Regions from separate parts of the Micromonospora sp. NPDC049282 genome, predicted to be linked through region 1. Evidence: riboswitches for the same ligand, from Rfam matches in the RefSeq annotation. Region 1 holds a riboswitch; each other region holds the start of a gene.
What was found. Region 1 has a riboswitch for S-adenosylmethionine ahead of ACGFI2_RS05720 (ABC transporter substrate-binding protein). Riboswitches for the same ligand answer to the same signal wherever they lie in the genome.
Positions count from the first base shown of each region.

Region 1 (7,170 bases):
GGATGGCGGTTCGACATCGGTGGGCACCGGTTCTTCACCAAGGTCTCCCGGGTCGAGGACTTCTGGCACGAGATCCTGCCCGACGAGGACTTCCTGCTCCGACCTCGGATGAGCCGGATCTACTACCGGGGAGCCCTCTACGACTACCCGCTCAACGCCGGCAACGCGCTGCGCAACCTGGGGGTGTGGGAGGCGCTGCGCTGTCTCGGCTCGTACGGCCGGGCCCGGCTGCGACCGCCGAAGGACCAGTCGCACTTCGAGGGGTGGGTGTCGGCCCGCTTCGGCTGGCGGCTCTACTCGATCTTCTTCAAGACGTACACGGAGAAGGTCTGGGGGATGCCGGCGGACCGGTTGCAGGCCGACTGGGCCGCCCAGCGGATCAAGAACCTGTCGTTGGCGACCGCGATGCGCAACGCGCTGCTGCCCGGCCGCGGCCGTACGGACGTGACCAGCCTGATCGAGGAGTTCCAGTATCCGAAGCACGGGCCGGGGATGATGTGGGAACGCTGCACCGAGGAGGTCGTCCGGCGCGGCGGCACGGTAGCCACCGGCACCTGGGTGAGCGAGGTGCACCGGGATCCGGCCGCCCGTCGGGCCACCGCCGTGACGGTGGTCGACGGGGGCGGTGCACGCACCGAACCGGCCGAGCACGTGATCTCCTCGATGCCGATCTCCGCGCTGGTGCACGCCATGCGTCCGGCCGCCCCGCCGGAGGTGCGGGCGGCCGCCGACGACCTGCGGTACCGGGACTTCCTCACCGTCGCGCTGGTGGTGCCGGCGGAGTTCTCGTTCCCGGACAACTGGATCTACGTGCACGACCCGGCGGCCCGGGTGGGGCGGATCCAGAACTTCGGTTCCTGGTCGCCGTACCTGGTCAAGGACGGCCGGACCTGCCTGGGGCTGGAGTACTTCGTCTTCGAGGGCGACGAGATGTGGCGGACCCCGGACGAACGGCTGGTCGCGTTCGCCACCGCCGAGCTGGAGCGGCTGGGGCTGGTGCGGCCCGGCTGCGTCGAGGCGGGCCACGTGGTGCGGATGCCCAAGGCGTACCCGGTGTACGACGAGCGGTACCAGCACAACGTCGACGTGATCCGGGGGTGGCTGGCCCGGGAGGCGCCGAACGTGCACCCGGTCGGGCGCAACGGCATGCACCGGTACAACAACGCGGACCACTCCATGCTCACCGCCATGCTGACCGCCGAGAACATCGCGCACGGCGCGGACCACGACGTCTGGACGGTAAACGTCGAGCAGGACTACCACGAGCACCGCGGCCCGTCCCGGCACGGCACCGGCCGGGACGCGCCGGTCGTGCCCGCGCGACGGTAAGGCCCGGCGCGTGAGGCCGGTCATAACCGCTGGACGACCCGCGCACCGGTGCTGCTAGCCTTTCGGCAGGTCATGAGCGCCAGCGTCAAGCCCCGGCTCGCTGGCCGGCAACCCTCCGCCACGGTGGGGTGCTCCGGGTGAGGACCAGGCGCCGGCAGCCGTCGGCGCAAGCGTGGCCTGGCACCCAGGTCAGCACCGACCGACCAGGGGAGACCCGATGTTCGCACCGCCCGTCACTCCGGCCCGCCTCATGCTGGTCGAGCGCCGCCACGTCGACCTGATGCGGGTGTGCACCGACCGCTGTCGCGACGCGCGCTGAACCAACGCTCCACCCCCTTCCCCGATCCGTCCTCCCGGCTCCGCCGTGCCCGGCGTCGCCGGCACCGGCACGCGCGGCGCGCGTCCATCCACTCTGGAGAGTTCCTGTGCGTATCCGTACCGCCCTGACCCGCGTCGCCGCGCTCGGCGCTGCGGCCGTGCTCGCCGCCACCGCACTCACCGCCTGCGGCGGCGGTGGCTCCACCGACCAGGCCGACAACCCGTACGGCCTGCTCCGACCCGGCGTGATCCGGGCCGGCACGCTCACCGACGCCCCGCCGAACGTGTATCTGAGGAACGGCGAGTTCACCGGCTTCGACAACGACCTGCTGCGCGCGGTCGCCGGCAAGGTCGGCCTGAAGGTGGAGTTCGTCGGCACCGACTTCTCCGCCCTGCTCGCCCAGGTCGACAGCGGCAAGTTCGACGTGGGCAGCTCCTCGATCACGATCACCGAGGCCCGGAAGAAGACGGTGGACTTCGGCAACGGCTACGACTTCGGCTACTTCGGCCTGGACGTGCCGGCCGGCTCCCCGCTCACCGGCTTCGACCAGCTCGCCGGCAAGCGCGTGGTGGTGGTGCAGGGCACCGTGCAGGACGACTACGCCACCAAGCAGAACCTCGACCCGGTGCGCGTGCCCGACTACAACGGCGCGGTCAACCAGCTCAAGGCCGGCACCGCCGACGCCTGGATCGCCCCGGCCGAGATCGGCGACAAGTCCGCCGCCGACAGCAACGGCAAGATCAAGGTCGCGGCGAAGCAGCTCAGCCCCACCCCGACCGCGTTCGCGGTGGCGAAGGGCAACGACAAGCTGCGCGAGGCGCTGAACAAGGGCCTCGACGAGGTGATCGCCGACGGCACCTGGACCCGCCTGCAGGCGGAGTACTACCCGGGGCGGCCCGTCCCGGCCGACTTCAAGCCCGGCAGCGGCACGGTCCCGGCGCCGGCGCCGTCGGCCGCCTCCTGAGCCGGTAACCGAGCACGAGCAGGGCGGACGGAGCGGACATGGACCCACTGAGCACCCTCTGGGAGACGTTCTTCGACTGGGAGTCGATGCGCGAGGCGCTGCCCGAGATGCTTACCGTCGGGCTGCCCAACACGCTGATCCTCGCCGTCTCCGCCGCCCTGCTCGGCTCGGTGCTGGGCATGCTGCTGGCGGTCGCGGGCATCTCGCGTACCCGATGGTTGCGGTGGCCGGCCCGGGTCTACACCGACGTGTTCCGCGGCCTGCCGGCCGCGGCGACCATCCTGCTCATCGGCGTCGGCCTGGCGCCGCTGGGCATGCGGGTGTGGGGCCCCAACCCCTACCCGCTGGGCGTGCTGGCGCTGTCGCTGATCGCCGCCGCCTACCTGGGCGAGATCTTCCGCGCCGGCATCCTGAGCGTGGAGGCCGCCCAGTTGGAGGGCGCCCGGGCGCTCGGCTTCTCCTGGGGCGAGGCGATGCGCCTGGTGATCATCCCGCAGGGCGTACGCCGGGTGCTGCCCGCCTGGGTCAACCAGCTCATCGCGTTGATCAAGGACTCCAGCCTGGTCTACTTCCTCGGCCTGCTGGCCAGCCAGCGGGAGCTGTTCCGGATCGGCCAGGACTACGCGGCGAACACCGGCAACCAGTCCGCGCTGCTGCTGGCCGGCCTGTTCTACCTGCTGCTGACCGTGCCGCTGACGCACGCCGTCAACTGGCTGGACCGGCGGCTGCGGCAGGGCCGCCCGGCCGCGCCGCCCGAACCCGAGCCCGAGCTGACGCCCGCCGGCGTCGCCCCGACCGGAAGGGACCCGCGATGACCACGACCACCGCCACCTCGGTCAGCCTCGCCGTCCGCGACGTGCACCTGGCCTTCGGCGCACACCGGGTGCTGCGCGGCGCCGACCTGGACGTGGCCCGGGGCGGCACCGCCTGCGTGATCGGGCCGTCCGGCTCCGGCAAGTCCACCCTGCTACGGACGATCAACCGGCTGATCGAGCCGGACCGGGGCGACGTGCTGCTGGACGGGCGCAGCGTGCTGCGCGACGACCCGGACGCGTTGCGGCAGCGGATCGGCATGGTGTTCCAGCAGTTCAACCTCTTCCCGCACCTGAGCGTGCTGCGCAACGTCACGCTCGCGCTGCGGAAGCTGAAGAAGCTCGACGAGGACGAGGCGGTGGCGCTCGCCCGCGCCCAGCTCGACCTGGTCGGGCTGGCCGCCAGGGCCGACGTCCGACCGGCGCAGCTCTCCGGCGGCCAGCAGCAACGCGTCGCCATCGCCCGGGCGCTCGCGCTGCGCCCGCAGGTGATGCTCTTCGACGAGGCCACCTCGGCGCTGGACCCGGAGCTGGTCAAGGGCGTGCTCGCGGTGCTGGCGGACCTCGCCGCCGCCGGCATGACCATGGTGGTGGTCACCCACGAGATGGGCTTCGCCCGCACCGTCGCGGACACCGTCGCGTTCATGGACGGGGGCGTGGTGCTGGAGGCCGGACCGCCGGCCGCCGTGTTCGACGCGCCGGAGCACCCCCGGCTGCGGCGGTTCCTGTCCCAGGTGCTCTGAGCGGCGGGTCAGCCCTTCACCGCGCCGATCAGCACCCCCTTGATGAAGTGCCGTTGGATGAACGGGTAGACCGCGACGATCGGCGCGACGGTCAGCACCACCACCGCCATCTTGATCGCCTCGGTCGGTGGCATGCTCACCCCGGTGGTGCCGCCGGAGGTGTGCGGCGCCTGCCCGGCCAGCAGGTAGCTCTGCAGCACGCGTTGGATCGGGTACATGTCGTTGCGGTCCATGAACAGCAGCGCGTCGAACCAGACGTTCCAGTAGCTGACCGCGTAGAAGAGGCCGACCACGGCGATGACCGCGCGCGACAGCGGCAGCACGATCCGACCCAGGGTACGGAAGTCGCCGGCGCCGTCGATGCGGGCGCTGTCGATCAGCTCCTGCGGGATGCCCTGGAAGAAGCCGCGCACCACGACGAGGTTGAACACGCTGATCGCCGGCGGCAGGACCAGCGCCCAGATGGTGTCCTTCAGGCCCAGCCCGGTGACCACCAGGTAGCGGGGCACCAGCGGCGGATAGAGCAGGAACGGGATCAGGAAGTACGCCAGCAGCCAGCGGTGCCCCAGCGAGCCCGGCCGGGACAGCCCGTACGCGGCGAGCACGGTGACGGTCAGCGCGATCAGGGTGCCGCACACCGTGACCAGCGTGCTGATCCACAACGCCCGGGTGACCGCGCCGCCGGCGAGGATGGTCTGGTAGGCCGAGGCGTCGATGCCCTTCGGCACGACCACCAGCCCGCCGGCGTCGGCGATGGTCTGCCGTGAGGAGAGGCTGGTCACCAGCACCACCCAGAGCGGGAAGAGCACGCCGAGCACCAGCAGCGTGAGCAGGAGGGCCTTGAGTCCCTGGCCGAGCGGGGTGGGTGGCTCCTCCCAGACCGGTCGGCGGGCGCGGGCGCCGGTCGGCCGGCGGATGGTCACGGTCATGACTTCGAGTAGATCCCTCGTTCGCCGAGCAGGTGCGCCACCCGGTTCGCGGCCAGGATCAGCACGAGACCGATGACGGCCTTGAACAGACCGGCCGCCGCGCCGTAGCCGTAGTTCCCGGTGGCGATGGAGAAGTGGTAGACGAAGGTGTCGAGCACCTCGGCGGCCTGCCGGCCGACCGCGTCGCGTTGCAGCAGGAACTGCTCGAAGCCGACCGAGAGCGCGTCGCCGAGGCGCAGGATGAGCAGCAGCACGATCACCGGGCGCAGGCCGGGCAGGGTGATGTGCCAGAGTCGCCGCCACCGTCCGGCGCCGTCCGCGGCGGCCGCCTCATAGAGGTTCTGGTCGATGGTGGACAACGCGGCCAGGAAGACGATGGTGCCCCAGCCCACGTCCTTCCACACCGCCTCCACGGTGACCAGGACGATGAACGTGTCCGGGTTGGTCATCACGTTCCACGGCTGCATACCGGCGTCGCGCATGGTCTGCGCCAGCAGCCCGGCTCCGCCGAGCATGGCGACGAAGAAGGTGACCACCAGCACCCAGCTGAAGAAGTGCGGCAGGTAGACGACGGTCTGGACGAAGCCGCGCAACCGGCTGGAGAGCAGGTTGTGCAGCATGACCGCGAGCAGGATCGGCAGCGGGAAGAAGAACACGAGCTGGAACGCGGTGATGGCCAGGGTGTTGCGGAACGCGTCCCAGAAGGCCGGGTCGTCGAAGAGGAGCTGGAACTGGCCGAAGCCGATCCAGTTGCTGTGCGTGAACGCCTGCCAGGGATTGTCGCCCAGGTAGGGGTTGTAGTCCTGGAACGCGATGACGTTGCCGGCGATCGGCAGGTAGCTGAAGACCAGCAGGATTCCGAAGCCGGGCGCCACCATGGCCAGCAGTTGCCAGTCGCGGCGCAGCCGGGTGCGCAGCGGCACCCGGCGACGGCGGGGCGCGCGCGCCGGTGGCGCCGGGTCGTCGGGTCGGGCCCGCTCGGGCCCGACCACGACGGCCGGCTCGCTCACCTACCCGCCTTGGGCAGCGCGTCGGCGAGCAGCTTGCGCGCTTCCTCCCCGCCGTTGGCCTTCCACTCGGCGACGATGGCGTCGACGTCGCTGAGCGGCCGCCGGCCGCGCTGGACGTCGGTGAACTTGTCCTCCGTGGGCACCTGGTTGGCCTTGTAGGCGGCCGGCATCTCCAGCTTGACCCCGTCCCAGGGGTCCTTCTCCAGGAACTTGACCATCTGGTTGGAGTAGTTCAGCACGTCCGGCACGTAGCGGGGGGTGTCCGGGTAGGGCCCGACGGTGGGGTTGCGGCCGCTGATGAAGAAGTACTGGTTCGCGATCTCCTTGAACGCCAGGTCGGTCTTCACCGGCCCGTTCGGCGACTTGGTGTGGTGCTTGCCCTCGACGCCGAAGTCGCGGAGCTGGGCCTCCTGGCTGCCCAGCGGCGCGGAGCACCAGTTGATGATCCGCAGCAGCTCCTGGACGCGGTCCTTACCGAGGCCCTTCTTGACGAAGGTGAAGGAGATCGGCTTGTCGTCGCCCCAGACGAGCGGGTCGCCGCCGGTGGCGGAGAAGACCGGCACCGGCTGGATGTTCAACTTCGGGTTGGTCTTCTGGTGCTCGGCCTGGGCGCCCTGCCAGAAGCCGACGCCGGCCTGCTTGAACACGATGGCGCCGTTCTTGGCGAACAGCTGGTTGGCGTCCGCGCCCTTGCTGGCCACGATGTCCGGGTGGACCAGGCCGTCCTTGTAGACCTGGACCATCACCTCCAGCGCCCGGCGGTACTCCGGCGTCTCGTACTTGAACTCCGGCGTCCCGTCGGAGCGCAGCCGCCACCCGCCGTTGGAGCCGGGCACCCGGTGGAACATCTGGATCATGGCGAAGACGTCGTCGAACGCCCACACCTTGCGCGCCGGGTCGGTGACCTGCTTGGCCATGGTGAGCAGCTCGTCGAGGTTGGTCGGCAGCGCCAGGCCGCGCGCGTCGAGCAGATCCTTGCGCGCGAACAGCGCCCAGGGGAACGGCCCGTCGGTGGGGTTGGGCACCGCCATCAGCCGCTCGTTCCACACCGCCTCGCGCCAGGC
Region 1 is NZ_JBICSL010000002.1:401,369-408,538, forward strand. It holds gene ACGFI2_RS05715 (NAD(P)/FAD-dependent oxidoreductase) at 1-1,329, shown strand, start outside; SAM riboswitch class IV at 1,398-1,508, shown strand; gene ACGFI2_RS05720 (ABC transporter substrate-binding protein) at 1,755-2,612, shown strand; gene ACGFI2_RS05725 (amino acid ABC transporter permease) at 2,651-3,427, shown strand; gene ACGFI2_RS05730 (amino acid ABC transporter ATP-binding protein) at 3,424-4,167, shown strand; gene ACGFI2_RS05735 (carbohydrate ABC transporter permease) at 4,176-5,096, opposite strand; gene ACGFI2_RS05740 (ABC transporter permease) at 5,093-6,106, opposite strand; gene ACGFI2_RS05745 (extracellular solute-binding protein) at 6,103-7,170, opposite strand, start outside.

Region 2 (7,170 bases), on a different contig from region 1:
ACGCCGCGCCGATCCCCACCTCGGCCGCGGTCTGGCGCTGGGTGCTGGCCGGGCTGCTCGCCGCGATCGCGGTCGGGCTCGTCGTGGTCGTGCTGCTCACCCGCCGCCGGCACCGCCGCCAGGACCGCTCCGTGCACCCGGAGTACGCGGGCGTCCCGCTCGCCGTACGCAACCTGCGCAAGGAGTACGCGGACGGCTTCGTCGCCGTCTCCGACGTCGACTTCGAGGTGCACCCCGGTCAGGTGGTGGGCCTGCTCGGGCCGAACGGCGCCGGCAAGACCACCACGCTGCGGGTGCTGATGGGGCTGACCCAGCCGACCGCCGGTGAGATCTACGTGTTCGGGCACCGGCTGGTGCCGGGCTCGCCGGTGCTCTCCCGGATCGGCGCGCTTGTCGAGGGGCCGGGCTTCCTGCCGCACCTGTCCGGGCTGGACAACCTCCGGGCCTACTGGCGGGCCACCGGGCGGCCGTGGGCGGACGCGCACTTCGACGAGGCGCTGCAGATCGCCGGCCTCGGCGACTCGGTGCACCGGCGGACGAAGAAGTACAGCCACGGCATGCGGCAGCGGCTCGCCATCGCCCAGGCCATGCTCGGCCTGCCCGAGCTGCTGGTGCTCGACGAGCCGACGGACGGGCTCGACCCGCCGCAGATCGCCGAGATGCGCCGGGTGCTCCAGCGCTACGCCACGGACGGCCGGGCGGTGCTGGTCTCCAGCCACCTGCTGGCCGAGGTGGAGCAGACCTGCACGCACGCGGTGGTGGTGAACAAGGGGCGGATCGTGGCGTCCGGCCCGGTCGAGGAGATCGTCGGCGAGTCGCCGAGCGTGTTGTTCGACGTGAGCGACCCGGACGCCGCGCGGTCGGTGCTCGACCGGCTGGACGGCGTACGGGTGCTGCCCGACGACGACGGCGCGCTTGTGGTCGACACCAACGGCACCGCCCGCAGCGAGGTGGTGGCCGAACTGGTCCGGGCCGGGATCGGGGTGGACCGGGTGGTGCCCCGGCGCCGCCTGGAGGACGCGTTCCTCGCCCTGGTCGGCGAGAACTCTCGGGGAAGCGGTGACCGGTGATGGCGGATTCTGCGGTGGCGTCGGCGGGCGCGTCCGGCGCGGCTCCCGGGGGCGGGGCGGCGGCCGGCTACCGGCCCTCGGCCACGATGCCGTTCGGCGCGGAGTTCCGGCGGCAGGCGTCGCGCCGGCGTACCCAGTTGGCGCTGGGGTTCATGGTGCTGCTGCCGCTGATCATCCTGGTGGCGTTCCAGTTCGACTCCGGGGACGACGACGGTGGCGGGCGGGGCGAGTTCGCCAGCCTGGCCGACCTGGCCACCTCGGGCGGGCTCAACTTCACCCTGTTCTCGATCCTGGTGTCGGCGTCGTTCCTGCTGGTCGTGGTGGTGGCGCTGTTCTGCGGTGACACGGTGGCCAGCGAGGCGAGCTGGGGGAGCCTGCGCTACCTGCTGGCCGTGCCGGTGCCCCGGGCCCGGCTGCTGGCGGTGAAGCTGGTGGTCGCGCTCGCGTACTCCGGGTTGGCGTTGCTGTTGCTGGCCGGCACCGCGCTGGTGGCCGGCACGCTGCGCTACGGCTGGGAGCCGTTGAGCAGCCAGGTCTCCGCCGAACTGGCGCCGGCCGAGGGGTTGCTCCGGCTGCTCGGGGTGCTCGGGTACCTGGCGGTGGTGCTGCTGGTGGTGGCCGGGCTGGCGTTCCTGCTGTCGGTGACCACGGACGCCGCGCTCGGCGCGGTCGGCGGGGCGGTGCTGCTGTGGATCCTGTCCAGCATCCTCGACCAGATCACCGCGCTGGGCGGGCTGCGCAACCTGCTGCCGACCCACTACAGCAGCGCCTGGCTGGGCCTGCTGTCGTCGCCGATGCAGACCGACGACGTGGTCAAGGGGGCGATCTCGGCGGTCGTCTACGCCACGCTGTTCTGGAGCCTGGCGTTCTGGCGCTTCACCCGCAAGGACATCACGAGCTGAGGTGAAAGGCGGGGCCCCCTATTAACGCATCCGGTGGAGGAAGGGGCCCCGCTTAACGCCTTCTGCCCATATCATGGGAGCGTTCCCATGTGATTGTCCCGCCTGCAAGGAATCGATTACTTTCGATTCCTATGCCCACCATCCTGGACGTCGTCCGACAGTCGTCCCAGGAGGTTTCCCATGGTTCCGGCGCAGTTGAAAGGCCCCGTGCTCTCCCTGTTCCGCATCGTCGTCGGCCTGCTCTTCCTGCTCCACGGCGCAGCGTCGATCTTCGGCATACTCGGCGGCAACCCGGTCACCGGCAAGGCGGTCCCGGTCGGCACCTGGCCCGGCTGGTGGGCTGCGCTGATCCAACTGGTCTGCGGCGCGCTGGTCCTCGTCGGCCTGGTCACCCGGCCGGCCGCGCTGCTCGCCTCCGGCTCGATGGCGTACGCCTACTTCGTGGTGCACCAGCCGCACGGCCTGCTGCCCATCAGCAACGGCGGCGAGGCGGCCGCGATGTTCTGCTGGTCGTTCCTGCTGGTCGCGGTGCTCGGCCCCGGCACCTGGGCGCTCGACGCCCTGCTGTCCCGCCGCGGTCCCGCCGCCGCCGAGACCTCGTCCGCCCCTCGGGCGTCCGTCCCCGCCTGAACCCCTCGCTCGCCGAGATCTTGGTACGGGCGCGCCCCTCAAGGGGTCGTCCCGTACCAAGATCCGGTGCGGCAGTTGCCGGGATGGTCGGCCGGCAGGTGGCAGCGGCCCGCCCCGGGGAGGCGGGCGTCGCACCAGACCCGGGTACGCACGAACTGCCGGTCCTCCTCCGACAGCGTCGTCTCGCCGAAGTCGACGGCCAGCACGTGCCCGAGTGAGCGGCGCAGCGCCATGGCCAGGGCGGCGGCCTCGTCGACGCTGGTCAGGGTGGTGGGCAGGTGGATGATCCAGTGCGGTTCGGTCACCGTGGTCGACCCCCGTCGGCCAACCCCTCGGTGTACGACGACAACGCCGCGACGGCCGACGTCAGGCTCTCCGCCATCAGGGCGAGGCGTTCGGCGCCGTCCTGCCACTGCCGGACGGTCGTCCCGGCGACTGGTTCCGCGCCCCGGTCGGCGTCGGAGAGCTGCTGCCCGGCAGCGGTGATCCGGGCCGGGAGCCGGCCGATCCGATCAGCGGCCGTGCCCAACCGGTTCCGCACGCCGTCCAGTGCCTCGACCAGCCCGCCGATGGTCGCGGTGTCCCGGTGACCGGCCGCGACGCGCAGTCGGCGTACCCCGTCACTGACCTGGAATTCGGCGTCGCCGGCCAGGTCGAGGGCGTCCTCGCCGCTGCGCCGGGCCAGCCTGATCGCCGGATGGGCGCAGCCCGCGCCGACGCGTGCCAGCAGCACGGTGGCGGCGGCCACCCCGAGGTGCGTCTCCCGTAGCTCGGCGGTGACCTGCTCGACCGCCCAGATCGCGCTGGCGACCGGCACCTCTGAACTCGTCTCCGCATCCGTCACATCACGTCTCCTTCGCCTGGTGGATGGCCGGAGCAGCGCGCGGGTCCACTGGGGATGTGCGCTGCCCCGGCCGGGGGGATCGACCAGTGCCTAGCCGGGCGGTCCTGCGGGAAGCTTTACCGATAATGCTGGTAAAGTCAACGATGCGCTTGAGGTTCCTCCCGGCTTCGTGATCAGATGGGCATGCCTAGCTGGGAGTGCCCGCATGTCCACACCGCGCCGGTTTGAGCCGCACTACCGAAGGATCATCGCCGACATCCGGAGGCGCATCGCCGACGGCGAGTGGCCGCCCGGCCACAAGCTGCCGTCCACAAAGGAGTTGGCGGACATCTACGAGGTGGGCAGTCAGTCGACCGTGCGGCAGGCCATCACGATCCTGATTGAGACCGGCGAGTTGTACGGCCACCAGGGTCTCGGTGTGTTCGTCCCCGACGCCGACAGATAGCTGGACCGCCTGCAGCGGGCCTCCAGGGGAGGATCGGCGTCGCCGCCCGAAATCTTGGAAGGAAATGGCCCCTGGAGGGGCGCTTTCCTTCCAGGATCTCTCGGATTGCTGTCGGCGGTGCAGGTGCCGCGCTCAGAGTGGGTTGATCGGGGTGGTGGCAGTGGACGGTGGGGCAGTCGGAGCGGTCGGTTCCGTGGTGGGGTCGGGGTCGCTGCGCTTCCAGGCGCTCACCCCGAGCCGGCCGGTGTTGCCGAGGTCGATCGGCCCGTCCAGCTCGACCGGTTGCGCCGGTCGGCCGGTCACCGGCGCGACGTCGAGCTGTCGGCCCTCGGTCGCCACCACGGTCGCGTCGGTGACGGTGTTGCGCCAGAGCAGCGCGGCGCCGGCCCGTTCGCCGGGGCGCAGCACGAGCCGGGTCGGCGCCGCGTCGAAGCCGGAGGTGATCTCCTTGGCGCCCGGGACGATCCGGACCGTGATCGGGTCCCCGTCGGCATCCCGGAGCCGGACCGCCGGATAGCCGCGCAACTCGTACGGCTGGTTGCCGCAGTTGACCAGGCCCAGGCCCATGGCCCGCAGCCCCATCGCGGCGCTCACCCCGGTCTCGGTGATCCGGATGCCCTCCGGGGTGCAGGCCGGGGTGGGTGAGGTGGTGGGGGCGGTCGGCGGGGCGGGCATCGGTTCGACGTGCGGTGGCTCGGTGCACGCCGCCAGCAGCGTCAGTGCCGTGAGAAGAACGGTCCCGACCGCCGCGCTGCGCATGGGGTGATCATGCCACCCGGTGGGCGAGCCGGTCGCCCTGGTCGGCCGCCGAGCCGGCCCACTGCGTGGGAACCCCGGGTGGCAACGTCGTGAGCGGCGCATAGACTCGACGGCACAACTGCATACCTCATCCAGAGGGGCTGAGGGATACGGCCCGACGACGCCCCGGCAACCACCCGCACGCTCGACGACGAGCGACCTGCGGGCAGGTGCCAATTCCGTCCCCGCCGCACCCGGCGATGCGGGGAAAGATGAGAGGACCCTCGGCATGACGTCGACGCTTCCCGCCGTGTCCGGCATCGACACCTCCCGCAGCCCGGCCCGTGCCCTGGTCTGTCGCGCCTGTTCCGCGCGCTACCCGCTGGCCGCCCAGCACGCCTGCTACGAGTGTTTCGGCCCGCTGGAGGTCGACTACGACACCGCCGCGTTGGCCACCGTCACCCGGGAGCAGATCGAGGCCGGCCCGAACAGCATCTGGCGCTACGCCGCCCTGCTGCCGGCCGGCCAGGACCCGGCCACCCGGGTCACCCTCGATCCGGGGCTGACCCCGCTCGTCGCCGCCGGAAACCTCGCCGCCGAGCTGGGTCTCACCGGTCCGCTCTGGGTCAAGGACGACAGCGCCAACCCCACCCACTCGTTCAAGGACCGGGTGGTGTCGGTGGCCCTGACCGCCGCCCGGGCGCTCGGTTTCACCCGCTACGCCTGCGCGTCCACCGGCAACCTGGCCAACTCGGTCGCCGCGCACGCCGCCCGTGCCGGCGTGCCGTCGGTGGTCTTCATCCCCAGCGACCTGGAGCAGGGCAAGGTCGTCACCACCGCGGTCTACGGCGGCGATCTGGTCGCCATCGACGGCTCCTACGACGACGTGAACCGGCTCTGCGGCGAGCTGGTGGAGACCGACGAGTTCGAGGACACCGCGTTCGTCAACGTCAACGTCCGGCCGTTCTACGCCGAGGGCTCCAAGACGCTCGGCTACGAGGTGGCCGAGCAACTGGGCTGGCGCATCCCGGCCCAGGTGGTCATCCCGATGGCCAGCGGCGAGCTGCTCACCAAGATCGACAAGGCGTTCACCGAGCTGGTCGAGATCGGGCTGGTCGAGGCGCCGGCCGGCGGCTGGAAGGTGTTCGGCGCCCAGTCCGCCGGCTGCAACCCGATCGCCACCGCGCTGCACGACGGCCGCGACACCATCGTCCCGGTCAAGCCGACCGGCATCGCCAAGTCGCTGAACATCGGCGACCCGGCCGCCGGCGTCTACGCGCTGGAGGCGGTCCGCCGCACCGGCGGCTGGATGGAGTACGCCGACGACGACGAGATCCGCGACGGCATCCGGCTGCTGGCCCGGACCACCGGCGTGTTCGCCGAGACCGCGGGCGGTGTGACGGTGGCGGTGCTGCGCAAGCTGGTGCGGTCCGGAAGGCTCGACCCCACGGCCGAGACGGTGATCTTCAACACCGGCGAGGGCCTGAAGACGCTCGACGCGGTGGCCGCCACCGCCGGCCCCACCCACCGCATCAAGCCCAACCTCCGCGCCGCCCGAGACGCCGGCCTCCTCTCCTGACTGCGCCCCACCCTCCCCACTCCCACCCCTCCTCCGCGATCTTGCACTTTCCGCCCCGGCGAAAGGGGTGAATCGCCCTCGCCTCGGGGCCGAAAGTGCAAGATCAACGAGAGGGTGGGTGGGGCGGGCTCGCCCGGGTGGGGGATCGGGGGCGACCAGGGGGTGACGGGGGAACTGCGGGGAGTGGCAGAAAACCACCGGCAAGGACTTGACGGCAGGAACCGGACGGCGCAAGATGCTCGGTGCGGGAGGGCATCCGCCGGAGACTTTTCAAAGTTTTGCGACCCAACGCCGGAGGCGTTGTGCGGACGTCCCTCCCGACCAACCTCGCGCAGGGCCAGCGGAAAACCGCTGGCCCTGTCGCCGTTCCCGGGCCAGCCAGTTTGTGACACGCCCCTACTGATCTGGTGCCTTCCTGTTGCATGATGGCGGCATGACGGAGACCCCGCACCCCCTGCACGACAGGCACGCCGAGACCCTCGACCGGGCGCTGACCGCGATCACGGAGCGCGGGTACTGGTCCGCCTATCCCGAGTCGCCCAGCCCTCGGGTGTACGGCGAGACCGCCGCCGCCGACGGCAAGGCCGCCTTCGAGGCGTACCTGGGCGGAGACTTCCCGCTCGACCAGGCCGGTGACGGCAGCACCGTCGCCACCGAGGCCAGCCCGTTCGGCGTGCCGCTCGACGTGCGCTACCCGCACGCAGGCGCCGACCAGCTGGTGGCCGCCGCCACGGCCGGGCTGCCGGCCTGGCGCGACGCCGGCCCGAAGGCCCGGGCGGGGGTCTGCCTGGAGATCCTCGACCGTCTCCACAAGAACATCTTCGAGCTGGCCAACGCGGTGCAGTTCACCAGCGGCCAGGCGTTCGTGATGGCGTTCCAGGCCGGCGGCGCGCACGCGCTGGACCGGGCCCTGGAGGCGGTCGCCTACGCGTATTCGGAGATGACCCGTCATCCGGGGACGG
Region 2 is NZ_JBICSL010000008.1:76,660-83,829, reverse strand. It holds gene ACGFI2_RS15190 (alpha/beta fold hydrolase) at 1-1,070, shown strand, start outside; gene ACGFI2_RS15185 (ABC transporter permease) at 1,070-1,972, shown strand; gene ACGFI2_RS15180 (DoxX family protein) at 2,153-2,602, shown strand; gene ACGFI2_RS15175 (hypothetical protein) at 2,641-2,907, opposite strand; gene ACGFI2_RS15170 (hypothetical protein) at 2,904-3,446, opposite strand; gene ACGFI2_RS15165 (winged helix-turn-helix domain-containing protein) at 3,652-3,891, shown strand; gene ACGFI2_RS15160 (DUF4232 domain-containing protein) at 4,024-4,650, opposite strand; SAM riboswitch class I at 4,775-4,908, shown strand; gene thrC (threonine synthase) at 4,919-6,208, shown strand; gene paaN (phenylacetic acid degradation protein PaaN) at 6,642-7,170, shown strand, end outside.
Region 2: it holds a riboswitch for S-adenosylmethionine, as region 1 does, so the genes downstream of both, thrC (threonine synthase) here and ACGFI2_RS05720 (ABC transporter substrate-binding protein) in region 1, are expected to answer to the same signal.

Region 3 (7,170 bases), on a different contig from region 1:
CCTCACCGAAGACGAACCCGGAGTATTCACCCTCACCCAGAAACGGACCTAACACTCCGAACCGCCCTCTGAGAGGAGCAGCAACGCGATGTCACACAGCAGTGGCCCCCGAATGACCAGCCTTGTCGCAGCCGCGGCTTTGGTGGTGGCGTCAGTCATCGCGGCCGCCCCGGCGGCTGCCGCGACCGACACGTGGCATTCGAGCGACGACGTCTATCACTACTTCAAGGTGCCGCAGTCGCAGGCCAGCAGCATCGTCGGCGGAACGCCGGCAACGCTCGAACTGGAGGCGAACATCGGCCCGAGCGGCACCTGGTCGGCGCTCGCGCTCGACCCGAGCGGCTCGGACTACGCCGCGAACGTCGGTCCGCTCGAGCCCGGGCTGTACTACTACCAGTACACCGCGACCATGCAGGACAGGTCGAAGGTGTCCTTCCGCCAGCCTGGCAGCCCGGTGGCGGTGACGTCGAAGCCAAACTGGAACACCTTCTTCGTGCCGGGTGAGTCGGTCGCGTGGATGGACGACATCGCTGCGGGCGGGACGGTGGAGGAACTGTCCTACCCGAGCGCAGCGGCGGCGGAGGGCCGCACCGCCTTGGTGTGGACGCCGCCCGGCTACGACTCCGCCCGGGCCGAGGCGTACCCGGTCCTGTACCTGCTGAGCAGCGAGGGTCAGACCGCTCGTGAGTGGCTTGAACTCGGCCGGGCGAAGCAGATCCTCGACAACCTGGTCGCAGGCGGGGACGCCAAGCCGATGGTGGTCGTAATGGCTGACGTCAATTCCGCCGACCCCCGCGCCGAGCTGCTCAACGCCATCGTCCCCGCAGCACGGGCCGGCTACAACATCTCGTCGAGGCCCAAGAGTCAGGCGCTGGCCGGTGTCGCCACGGGTGCCGATCAGGCGATTAGCATCCTCCGCAGCGATCCCGGCGCATTCGCCTACGTCGGCTCCTTCTCCGGCTCTGTCGACGGCCCGATCACCAGGGCGGAGGCCAAGGCGATCAACAAGGGCACCAAACTGCTCCGGGTATACGTCGGCAACACGCTCGATCCGTCCTACAACGACAACTACGACCTGCTGGTGGACCTGAAAAAGTCCGGAGTGAAGTTCGAGTTCGACGGCGTCAACCCCGACGACGGCGCCACCTGGGACGCGTGGCGGGAGAACCTGCGAGACTTCGCCGCTCGGCTCTTCGGACAGAAGGTCGTCCGCCACGGCGCCAGCAAGGGACACCGCGCGCTGACCCGGCCGTACGAGCCCCCTGGGGCCGGGTCGATCACGACCCCGCACATCGACCCGCACGGGATCGTCACGTTCGAGACCGGCACCCAGTGGGCTGGCGCCAAGGACGTCACGATCTGGGGCAACTGGGCTCCGAATGGCCAATGGTTCCGGATCCCGATGAACAAGCAGCCCGACGGCCGCTGGCGAATGACGATCGGACCGCTCGACGGCTACTACTACTACCGGTACGTGGTCGACGGCGTCGACATGAAGGACCCGGCCGACACCGTCAACACCCACGTGATGGAGTCGCAGCTTTTCGTGCCGGGTAAGTCCGATGCGATGCTGGCCGATGTCCCCGAAGGCAGGGGCGGCACGGTCTCGCTGATGACCTACGACGGAGGCCAGGGCGCAGAGCGCTACGCGTACGTCTGGACGCCGCCAGGCTACGATGCTGACCGCGAAGCTGCCTACCCCGTGCTGTACCTGTACCACGGCGGGGGCCAGAACTACGGCAGCTGGCTCGAAACCGGGCGTGCCAAGCAGATTCTCGACAACAGCTACCTCAACGGGACAATGGTGCCGATGGTTGTGGTCATGCCCGACCAGAACGGCGTCGACTTCTGGACCGACCTCAGCCGGCACGTGAGGCCAACCGCGGCGGAGAAGTACAACATCTCGACTGATCCGGATGAGCAGGCGCTCGCCGGTCTGTCGTGGGGAGCCATGAACACCCTCGGCGCCTGGCTCAGCCACCCGAGCGAGTTCGCCTACATCGGTGCCTTCTCGGGGGGCCTGCTCTCCTACCCCACCGTCGACGTCCAGGCGGTCAACGAAAGCACCAAGCTGGCAAGGCTGTACTCCGGTGACGTCGACTTCACGTACACGTTCACCCAGAACACGATGCAGTGGCTGACCTCCCAGGGCATCGAATACGAGTACGCCGGCACCTGGGTCGGACCGCATGGCTTCGACATCTGGATGGCGAATCTGATCGACTTCGTGCCGCGGATTTTCGCGCCCGAGTACCGGTTCGGCGGGGTGCGGCCACCGCTGGCCGGCGACGGCTCCGACATCGTCAAAGCCGGACACCCCGTGCCGGTCAAGTTCACCGTGACCGACGCAGACGGCGAGACGGTCACCGACGCGCGGCCGCGCCTCTACCTCGTGAAGAAGACCGACGGTGTGGCCGGCAACCGCGTTCCGGCCACACCTGTGCAGAAGAGGGCGGACAACACCGCACGCTACAGCGCCGCAAGAAACGAGTACATCTTCCACTGGGACACCACCGGGCTAGCCCCAGGTGCCTACGAGTTGCAGATCGACCCGGTCCGCGGCTCCGTTCACGCCATCGCCCTGACCATCAACTGACCTCGCGTCACGCGGCCGGCGCGCCCCGGATCGGGCGGGCCGGCCGCTGCGTCCTGGGGTTGTGAATGGTGCAGTCTTATACCCTGGCCGACGAATCGACGAGCGGCGGGAGGGGCTGTGGCACGCAAGACCAACAGGTCGGCGACGATGCGCGACGTCGCCCGACTCGCCGGGGTGTCGATCAAGACGGTGTCCAACATCCTCAACGGCTATCAGTACGTGCGTCCGGAAACCCGCGAGCGGGTGGACGACGCGATCCGTGAGCTGGGCTACCACGTGAATGTGTCGGCGCGGAACCTGAGCAGAGGCCGGACCGGGGCGATCGCTTTGGTGCTGCCGTCGCTGCGCGTTGTGTACTTCGCCGAACTTGCGGACGCCGTCATGCGAGAGGCATCCAGGCGAGGCCTGACCGTCTTCATCGAGCAGACCGACGCTGAGCGCGACCGCGAGTTGCGGGTACTGGACGGCAGCTACCGGTCACGCTTCGACGGCGTGCTGTACTCCCCGCTCGCGCTGGGCCAGAAAGACCTCCCGCTGTTCGACGTCGACTTCCCCCTCGTGCTCCTGGGCGAGCGGGTGTTCGATGGCGGCCTCGACCACGTCACGATGAGCAACGTCGAGGGAGCACGTGCGGCGACCGAGCACGTCCTGGGCCGGGGTGCGACCACGGTAGTTCCCCTGGGAGTTAAGGACGACCCATCGCCGAGCAGCGGAACGCTGCGGTTCCAGGGCTTCCGGGACGCCCTCCAGTCACGAGGGTTCGACGTCGACCCACGCGCGATCATCGGTGTACCCGACTATTTCCACTCCACCGGCGCCACGACGATCGCTCGCATCCTTGACAGCGGCGTCAAGCCCGACGCGGTCGTGGCGTTCGCCGACACACTCGCGCTGGGTGCGCTCGCCGCCTTTCAGGACCGCGGCCTACGGGTTCCCGAGGACGTCCTGCTGATCGGCTTCGACAACATCGACGAAGCGAACTACTCCCGACCTCCGCTGAGCACCATCGACCCCGGACGCGACGTGATCGCACACCAGGCAGTCGCCCTGCTGGAAGAGCGGATCCAACTCCAGTTCGACGGTGTGCCGCGAGAGGAACAGCCGGCGCCCCGGAGGATAGTCGTCGACTTCGAACTGATCCCGAGGCAGTCGACGCTGCGCTGAGGCCGTCCTGCCACACCGGTTGCGCAATTGCTACGGTGGCGCCCGTCGGCGTACTGCTGTGACTGGCACACCCCGGCGGTCGTCCGGTGGAGCCAGATCAACGAGCCGAACTTCACCGATGACTCCGAGAGTTTCGAGCAGGCCCTCCACTCGGCGATGAACGGCAACGACGGCACCCGGCCGATCAGCATCGACGCCTCGCCCGGCGGCGATTCGCCCGGCCGGTACCCGAACATGAACTACCCGAACTTCGCGGTGCTCTCGCACTACCTCGACGGCCGTTGTCCTGTCCAGCTGCGGACTGCGGACGGCGGGCCGCTGACCAGCGCTCCGAAAGGTAGGTCTGGACGATCGCTGCGGATACCGTCCAGACCTACCTTTCGGATTTTGGATTCAGCGTGCCTGAGGTCGATGTTTGAGTTCGGCGTCGAGATCGCTTGCGGCGGCGTCTGGCCATGCCATGCGGAGCTTGCGAGGGCTGCCGTTGAGCCGGGATGGGTCTGCGCCTGGCGGCGATACTGCTGCCGTTTCGACGTGGCGAGCTCCGCGGGCGCGGTAGAACTGTTGCGCCGCCGTGTTCTGCTCAAGGACCCACAGATACATTCCGGCGGCTCTCGCGTGTTCGATGACGGCTCGGGCGGCGTGCGCCAGGAGGGCGGTTCCGACGCCGGTCCGGTGGCGGTCGTTGGCAACGTGCAGGTTATCGACGAGGCTGCCCCATTGCTGGTCGTGATCGAACACGACGTGGATGAAGCCGACCAGCCGGTCGTTGTCCTCGGCCACCACGGTTTGGCAGTTGGTCGGGGTGGCCAAGCGGGCAGTCCAGACGGCGCGACGGTCGGCGGCGACGTCACCGTCGAGGAAGCAATCGGCGTAGGCGCCTCGGTAGTGTCGGCGCCAGCTTTCGGCGTGCAGCAGTGCGATCTGCCCAGCGACGTCAACGTCGGCGAGGTGCAGTCTCAGTGGACCACCCGGCCCGAGCTGTTCGGCTGCCGTGTGCTGGTGGGAGGAAGGGACAGCCGCCATATGGACCTCCTATTTCGCGGCTTGCTCGACATCGCTCGTGCCGAGCCTGGTCTTCACCCGGAGCACCCCGCCCGCGAACGGAGGGTTGCCGGCCAGCAAGCCGGGGCTCTGCGCTGGCGCTCATGACCTTGCAGGTGACCGTAGCACCACGGCCGACGTCGTTACTTCCCCGCTGCGGTCCTGCGCCGGGCCGGTGTGGACGGGCAACTTCGTGAGCTGCGAATCAGGCTTCGCGCTCACGGCCAAGCAAGGGACGGCCTTCCCTCGGTGCTGGAACTGAGGTGCGTGGCGGCCAAGGCACCGGGTTGACTGCGGCGCCCAGATAGTCGGATTTGACCGCAGGCGGTCCCGTGTAGTTGACGACTACGGGTTTCGTGCCGTCGGTAGTAGTAGCCGCAGGGTCAGGGCGGCGGAGAGTGGTCGCCTCGGCGCTGACGGCGACGGCGCCGATGAACATTTGGTCCATCCGGCTTGACCAGTCGCGGGCGAGGACGGAGCCGACGTGGCGGTGGTAGAGGATTGCGCGTCCGCCAGGGCGGTCGCGGGCGGACCAGCGGGCGCTGCGGGCGTGCCGGTCGAGGCTGTGCTGATGGGCTTTCGGCGCGCTCAGGAAGTGGGTCCAGGTCGGGCCGCCGCGACGAGGCGCCGGAACAGGCCGGTAGCGGCGCGAGATCCCGCGCCGCTACCGGCATAGCAACACTGAGGGCGTGACCAGGAACATCGGCCAGGGATCACGGCGTTGGCGGCGCGCACCGCGACCGCAGGGGCCGGGTCACGGGAATGGCTACGACACCCAGACGCTCTGCGGCCTGAAGCTACCCAGGTCCGACAGACTGGCGTTCGGCGCTACCTGGAACGGGTCGCCGAGGCAATCGTCGTTGGAGAACAGGGCCGCGCTGCGGCCGGCGGTGTTGATCGCCGAGCGTGCCCGGTTTCCCCAACCGCTGTCGTTCAGGCTGACACACATGCCTCCGGGGACCAACGACTTGACGGCGAACCGCGCACCGCCGAACGACGTCTGGTCGAACAGGCACAGCGTCGCGCTGAACGGACACGGGGCGGCGGCAGCGCTGTTCACCGGGCCGGCTGCCGCGGGTGCGGCGGTGCCGACGATGGCCGCCGTAGCGGCGCCGACGGCGAACAGTGCAGACCACCTGCGGCGTCGGGGGACAGTGGAGCCGGTCGAGCGGGACATGGCTTTCTCCTTGAGGGTGCGGCCGGTGGTCCTGGCCTGGGTGGGTCGTTCGCGGGTCGATGAGCGAACGGTGTTCGGACTTCGGAAAGTCAGGCGATCACGAAGAAGGACCGTCCCTTCGACCCCTGGAGGCGTTCGTCGCCGGCATCGGGGACACCGCCGACCCGGCGGTCCGGGCGCTGCTCTCCCGGGTCTGCGACTTGTCCGCGCTCGGCGTTCTCGAGGCCCACAAGGGGTGGTTCCTGGAGCACGGACGCTCACGCCGGCCCGCTCGAACGTGATAACCGCCGTGGTGAACGGTCTGCTCGAGGAGCTGCGCCCGCACATGCGGACGCTCGTGGCCGGTTTCGCCATCCCGGAGGAGTGGCTGCACTGCGCCATCCTGCGCGAGGAACCCCGCCGGCAGGAGACCATGGCAGCCCATGACGCCACCGGTGACCCGCAGGCAGTTCCGGCATCGGCACGACCACTGGCCACCGCAACGTCTGCCTTGTGGACGCCGGCCTCCGGGGCAGGGCGCATCACACCACACCCCCGGAGGCCGGCGCGCTGCCCGCGCCCGGACGGCTGACCCGCCGTTCGGGCAGACCGGACAACCCCCCGTATGTCAGGCGGTGAGGTGGACTGCCAGGTCGGGGTCCGGTGTCCTCGCCGCGCCCCGGCCGCGCAGGCAGCCCTCAGGACCGGCCGGGCGAACGGTCGCCCAGCGAACCCGCCAGGTGAGATCAGCCTTCGTGCACATGACAGACGGAGTCACAGACGCAGTTGCAGCCCTGACCGCCACAAGCCAGCGTGCAGCTCTTCGTGGTCAGCGATGGATCCACGAGGCTTACTCCCGGCGACATGGAGAGCGTGGTCAGCGTCAGCTCCGGCCGCTGCGGATCGATCTGGAACCCATTCAGGTCCAGCCCGGACAGATCCCGGACGACCGCCTCAAAGTCTTCCCGTACCTTCATTCTGGCCCCTTCGTGAGGTGGGTCCGCGTCCAATGTGAACCGCCGTTGTCGACTACGATCTGGGTGGCGGATCCGCCGCGCGGCTGCCTCAACCGTATTGATCACATGATCGGCCCAGCCAGGCAACGGACGGGTAAGATACCGGCATCGGCTCTCGCACCCCCGGCATCCTGCTCGATCAGCGGACCGGCGGCACGCGGTCCAGGGCGGCCGGCTCGCGCCACCATCGGTCG
Region 3 is NZ_JBICSL010000007.1:26-7,195, forward strand. It holds gene ACGFI2_RS14120 (alpha/beta hydrolase-fold protein) at 113-2,596, shown strand; gene ACGFI2_RS14125 (LacI family DNA-binding transcriptional regulator) at 2,714-3,760, shown strand; gene ACGFI2_RS14130 (GNAT family N-acetyltransferase) at 4,154-4,786, opposite strand; SAM riboswitch class IV at 4,799-4,914, opposite strand; gene ACGFI2_RS14135 (peptidase inhibitor family I36 protein) at 5,571-5,981, opposite strand; partial or broken gene ACGFI2_RS14140 (acyl-CoA dehydrogenase) at 6,107-6,438, shown strand; gene ACGFI2_RS14145 (hypothetical protein) at 6,707-6,937, opposite strand; gene ACGFI2_RS14150 (TauD/TfdA family dioxygenase) at 7,116-7,170, opposite strand, start outside.
Region 3: it holds a riboswitch for S-adenosylmethionine, as region 1 does, so the genes downstream of both, ACGFI2_RS14130 (GNAT family N-acetyltransferase) here and ACGFI2_RS05720 (ABC transporter substrate-binding protein) in region 1, are expected to answer to the same signal.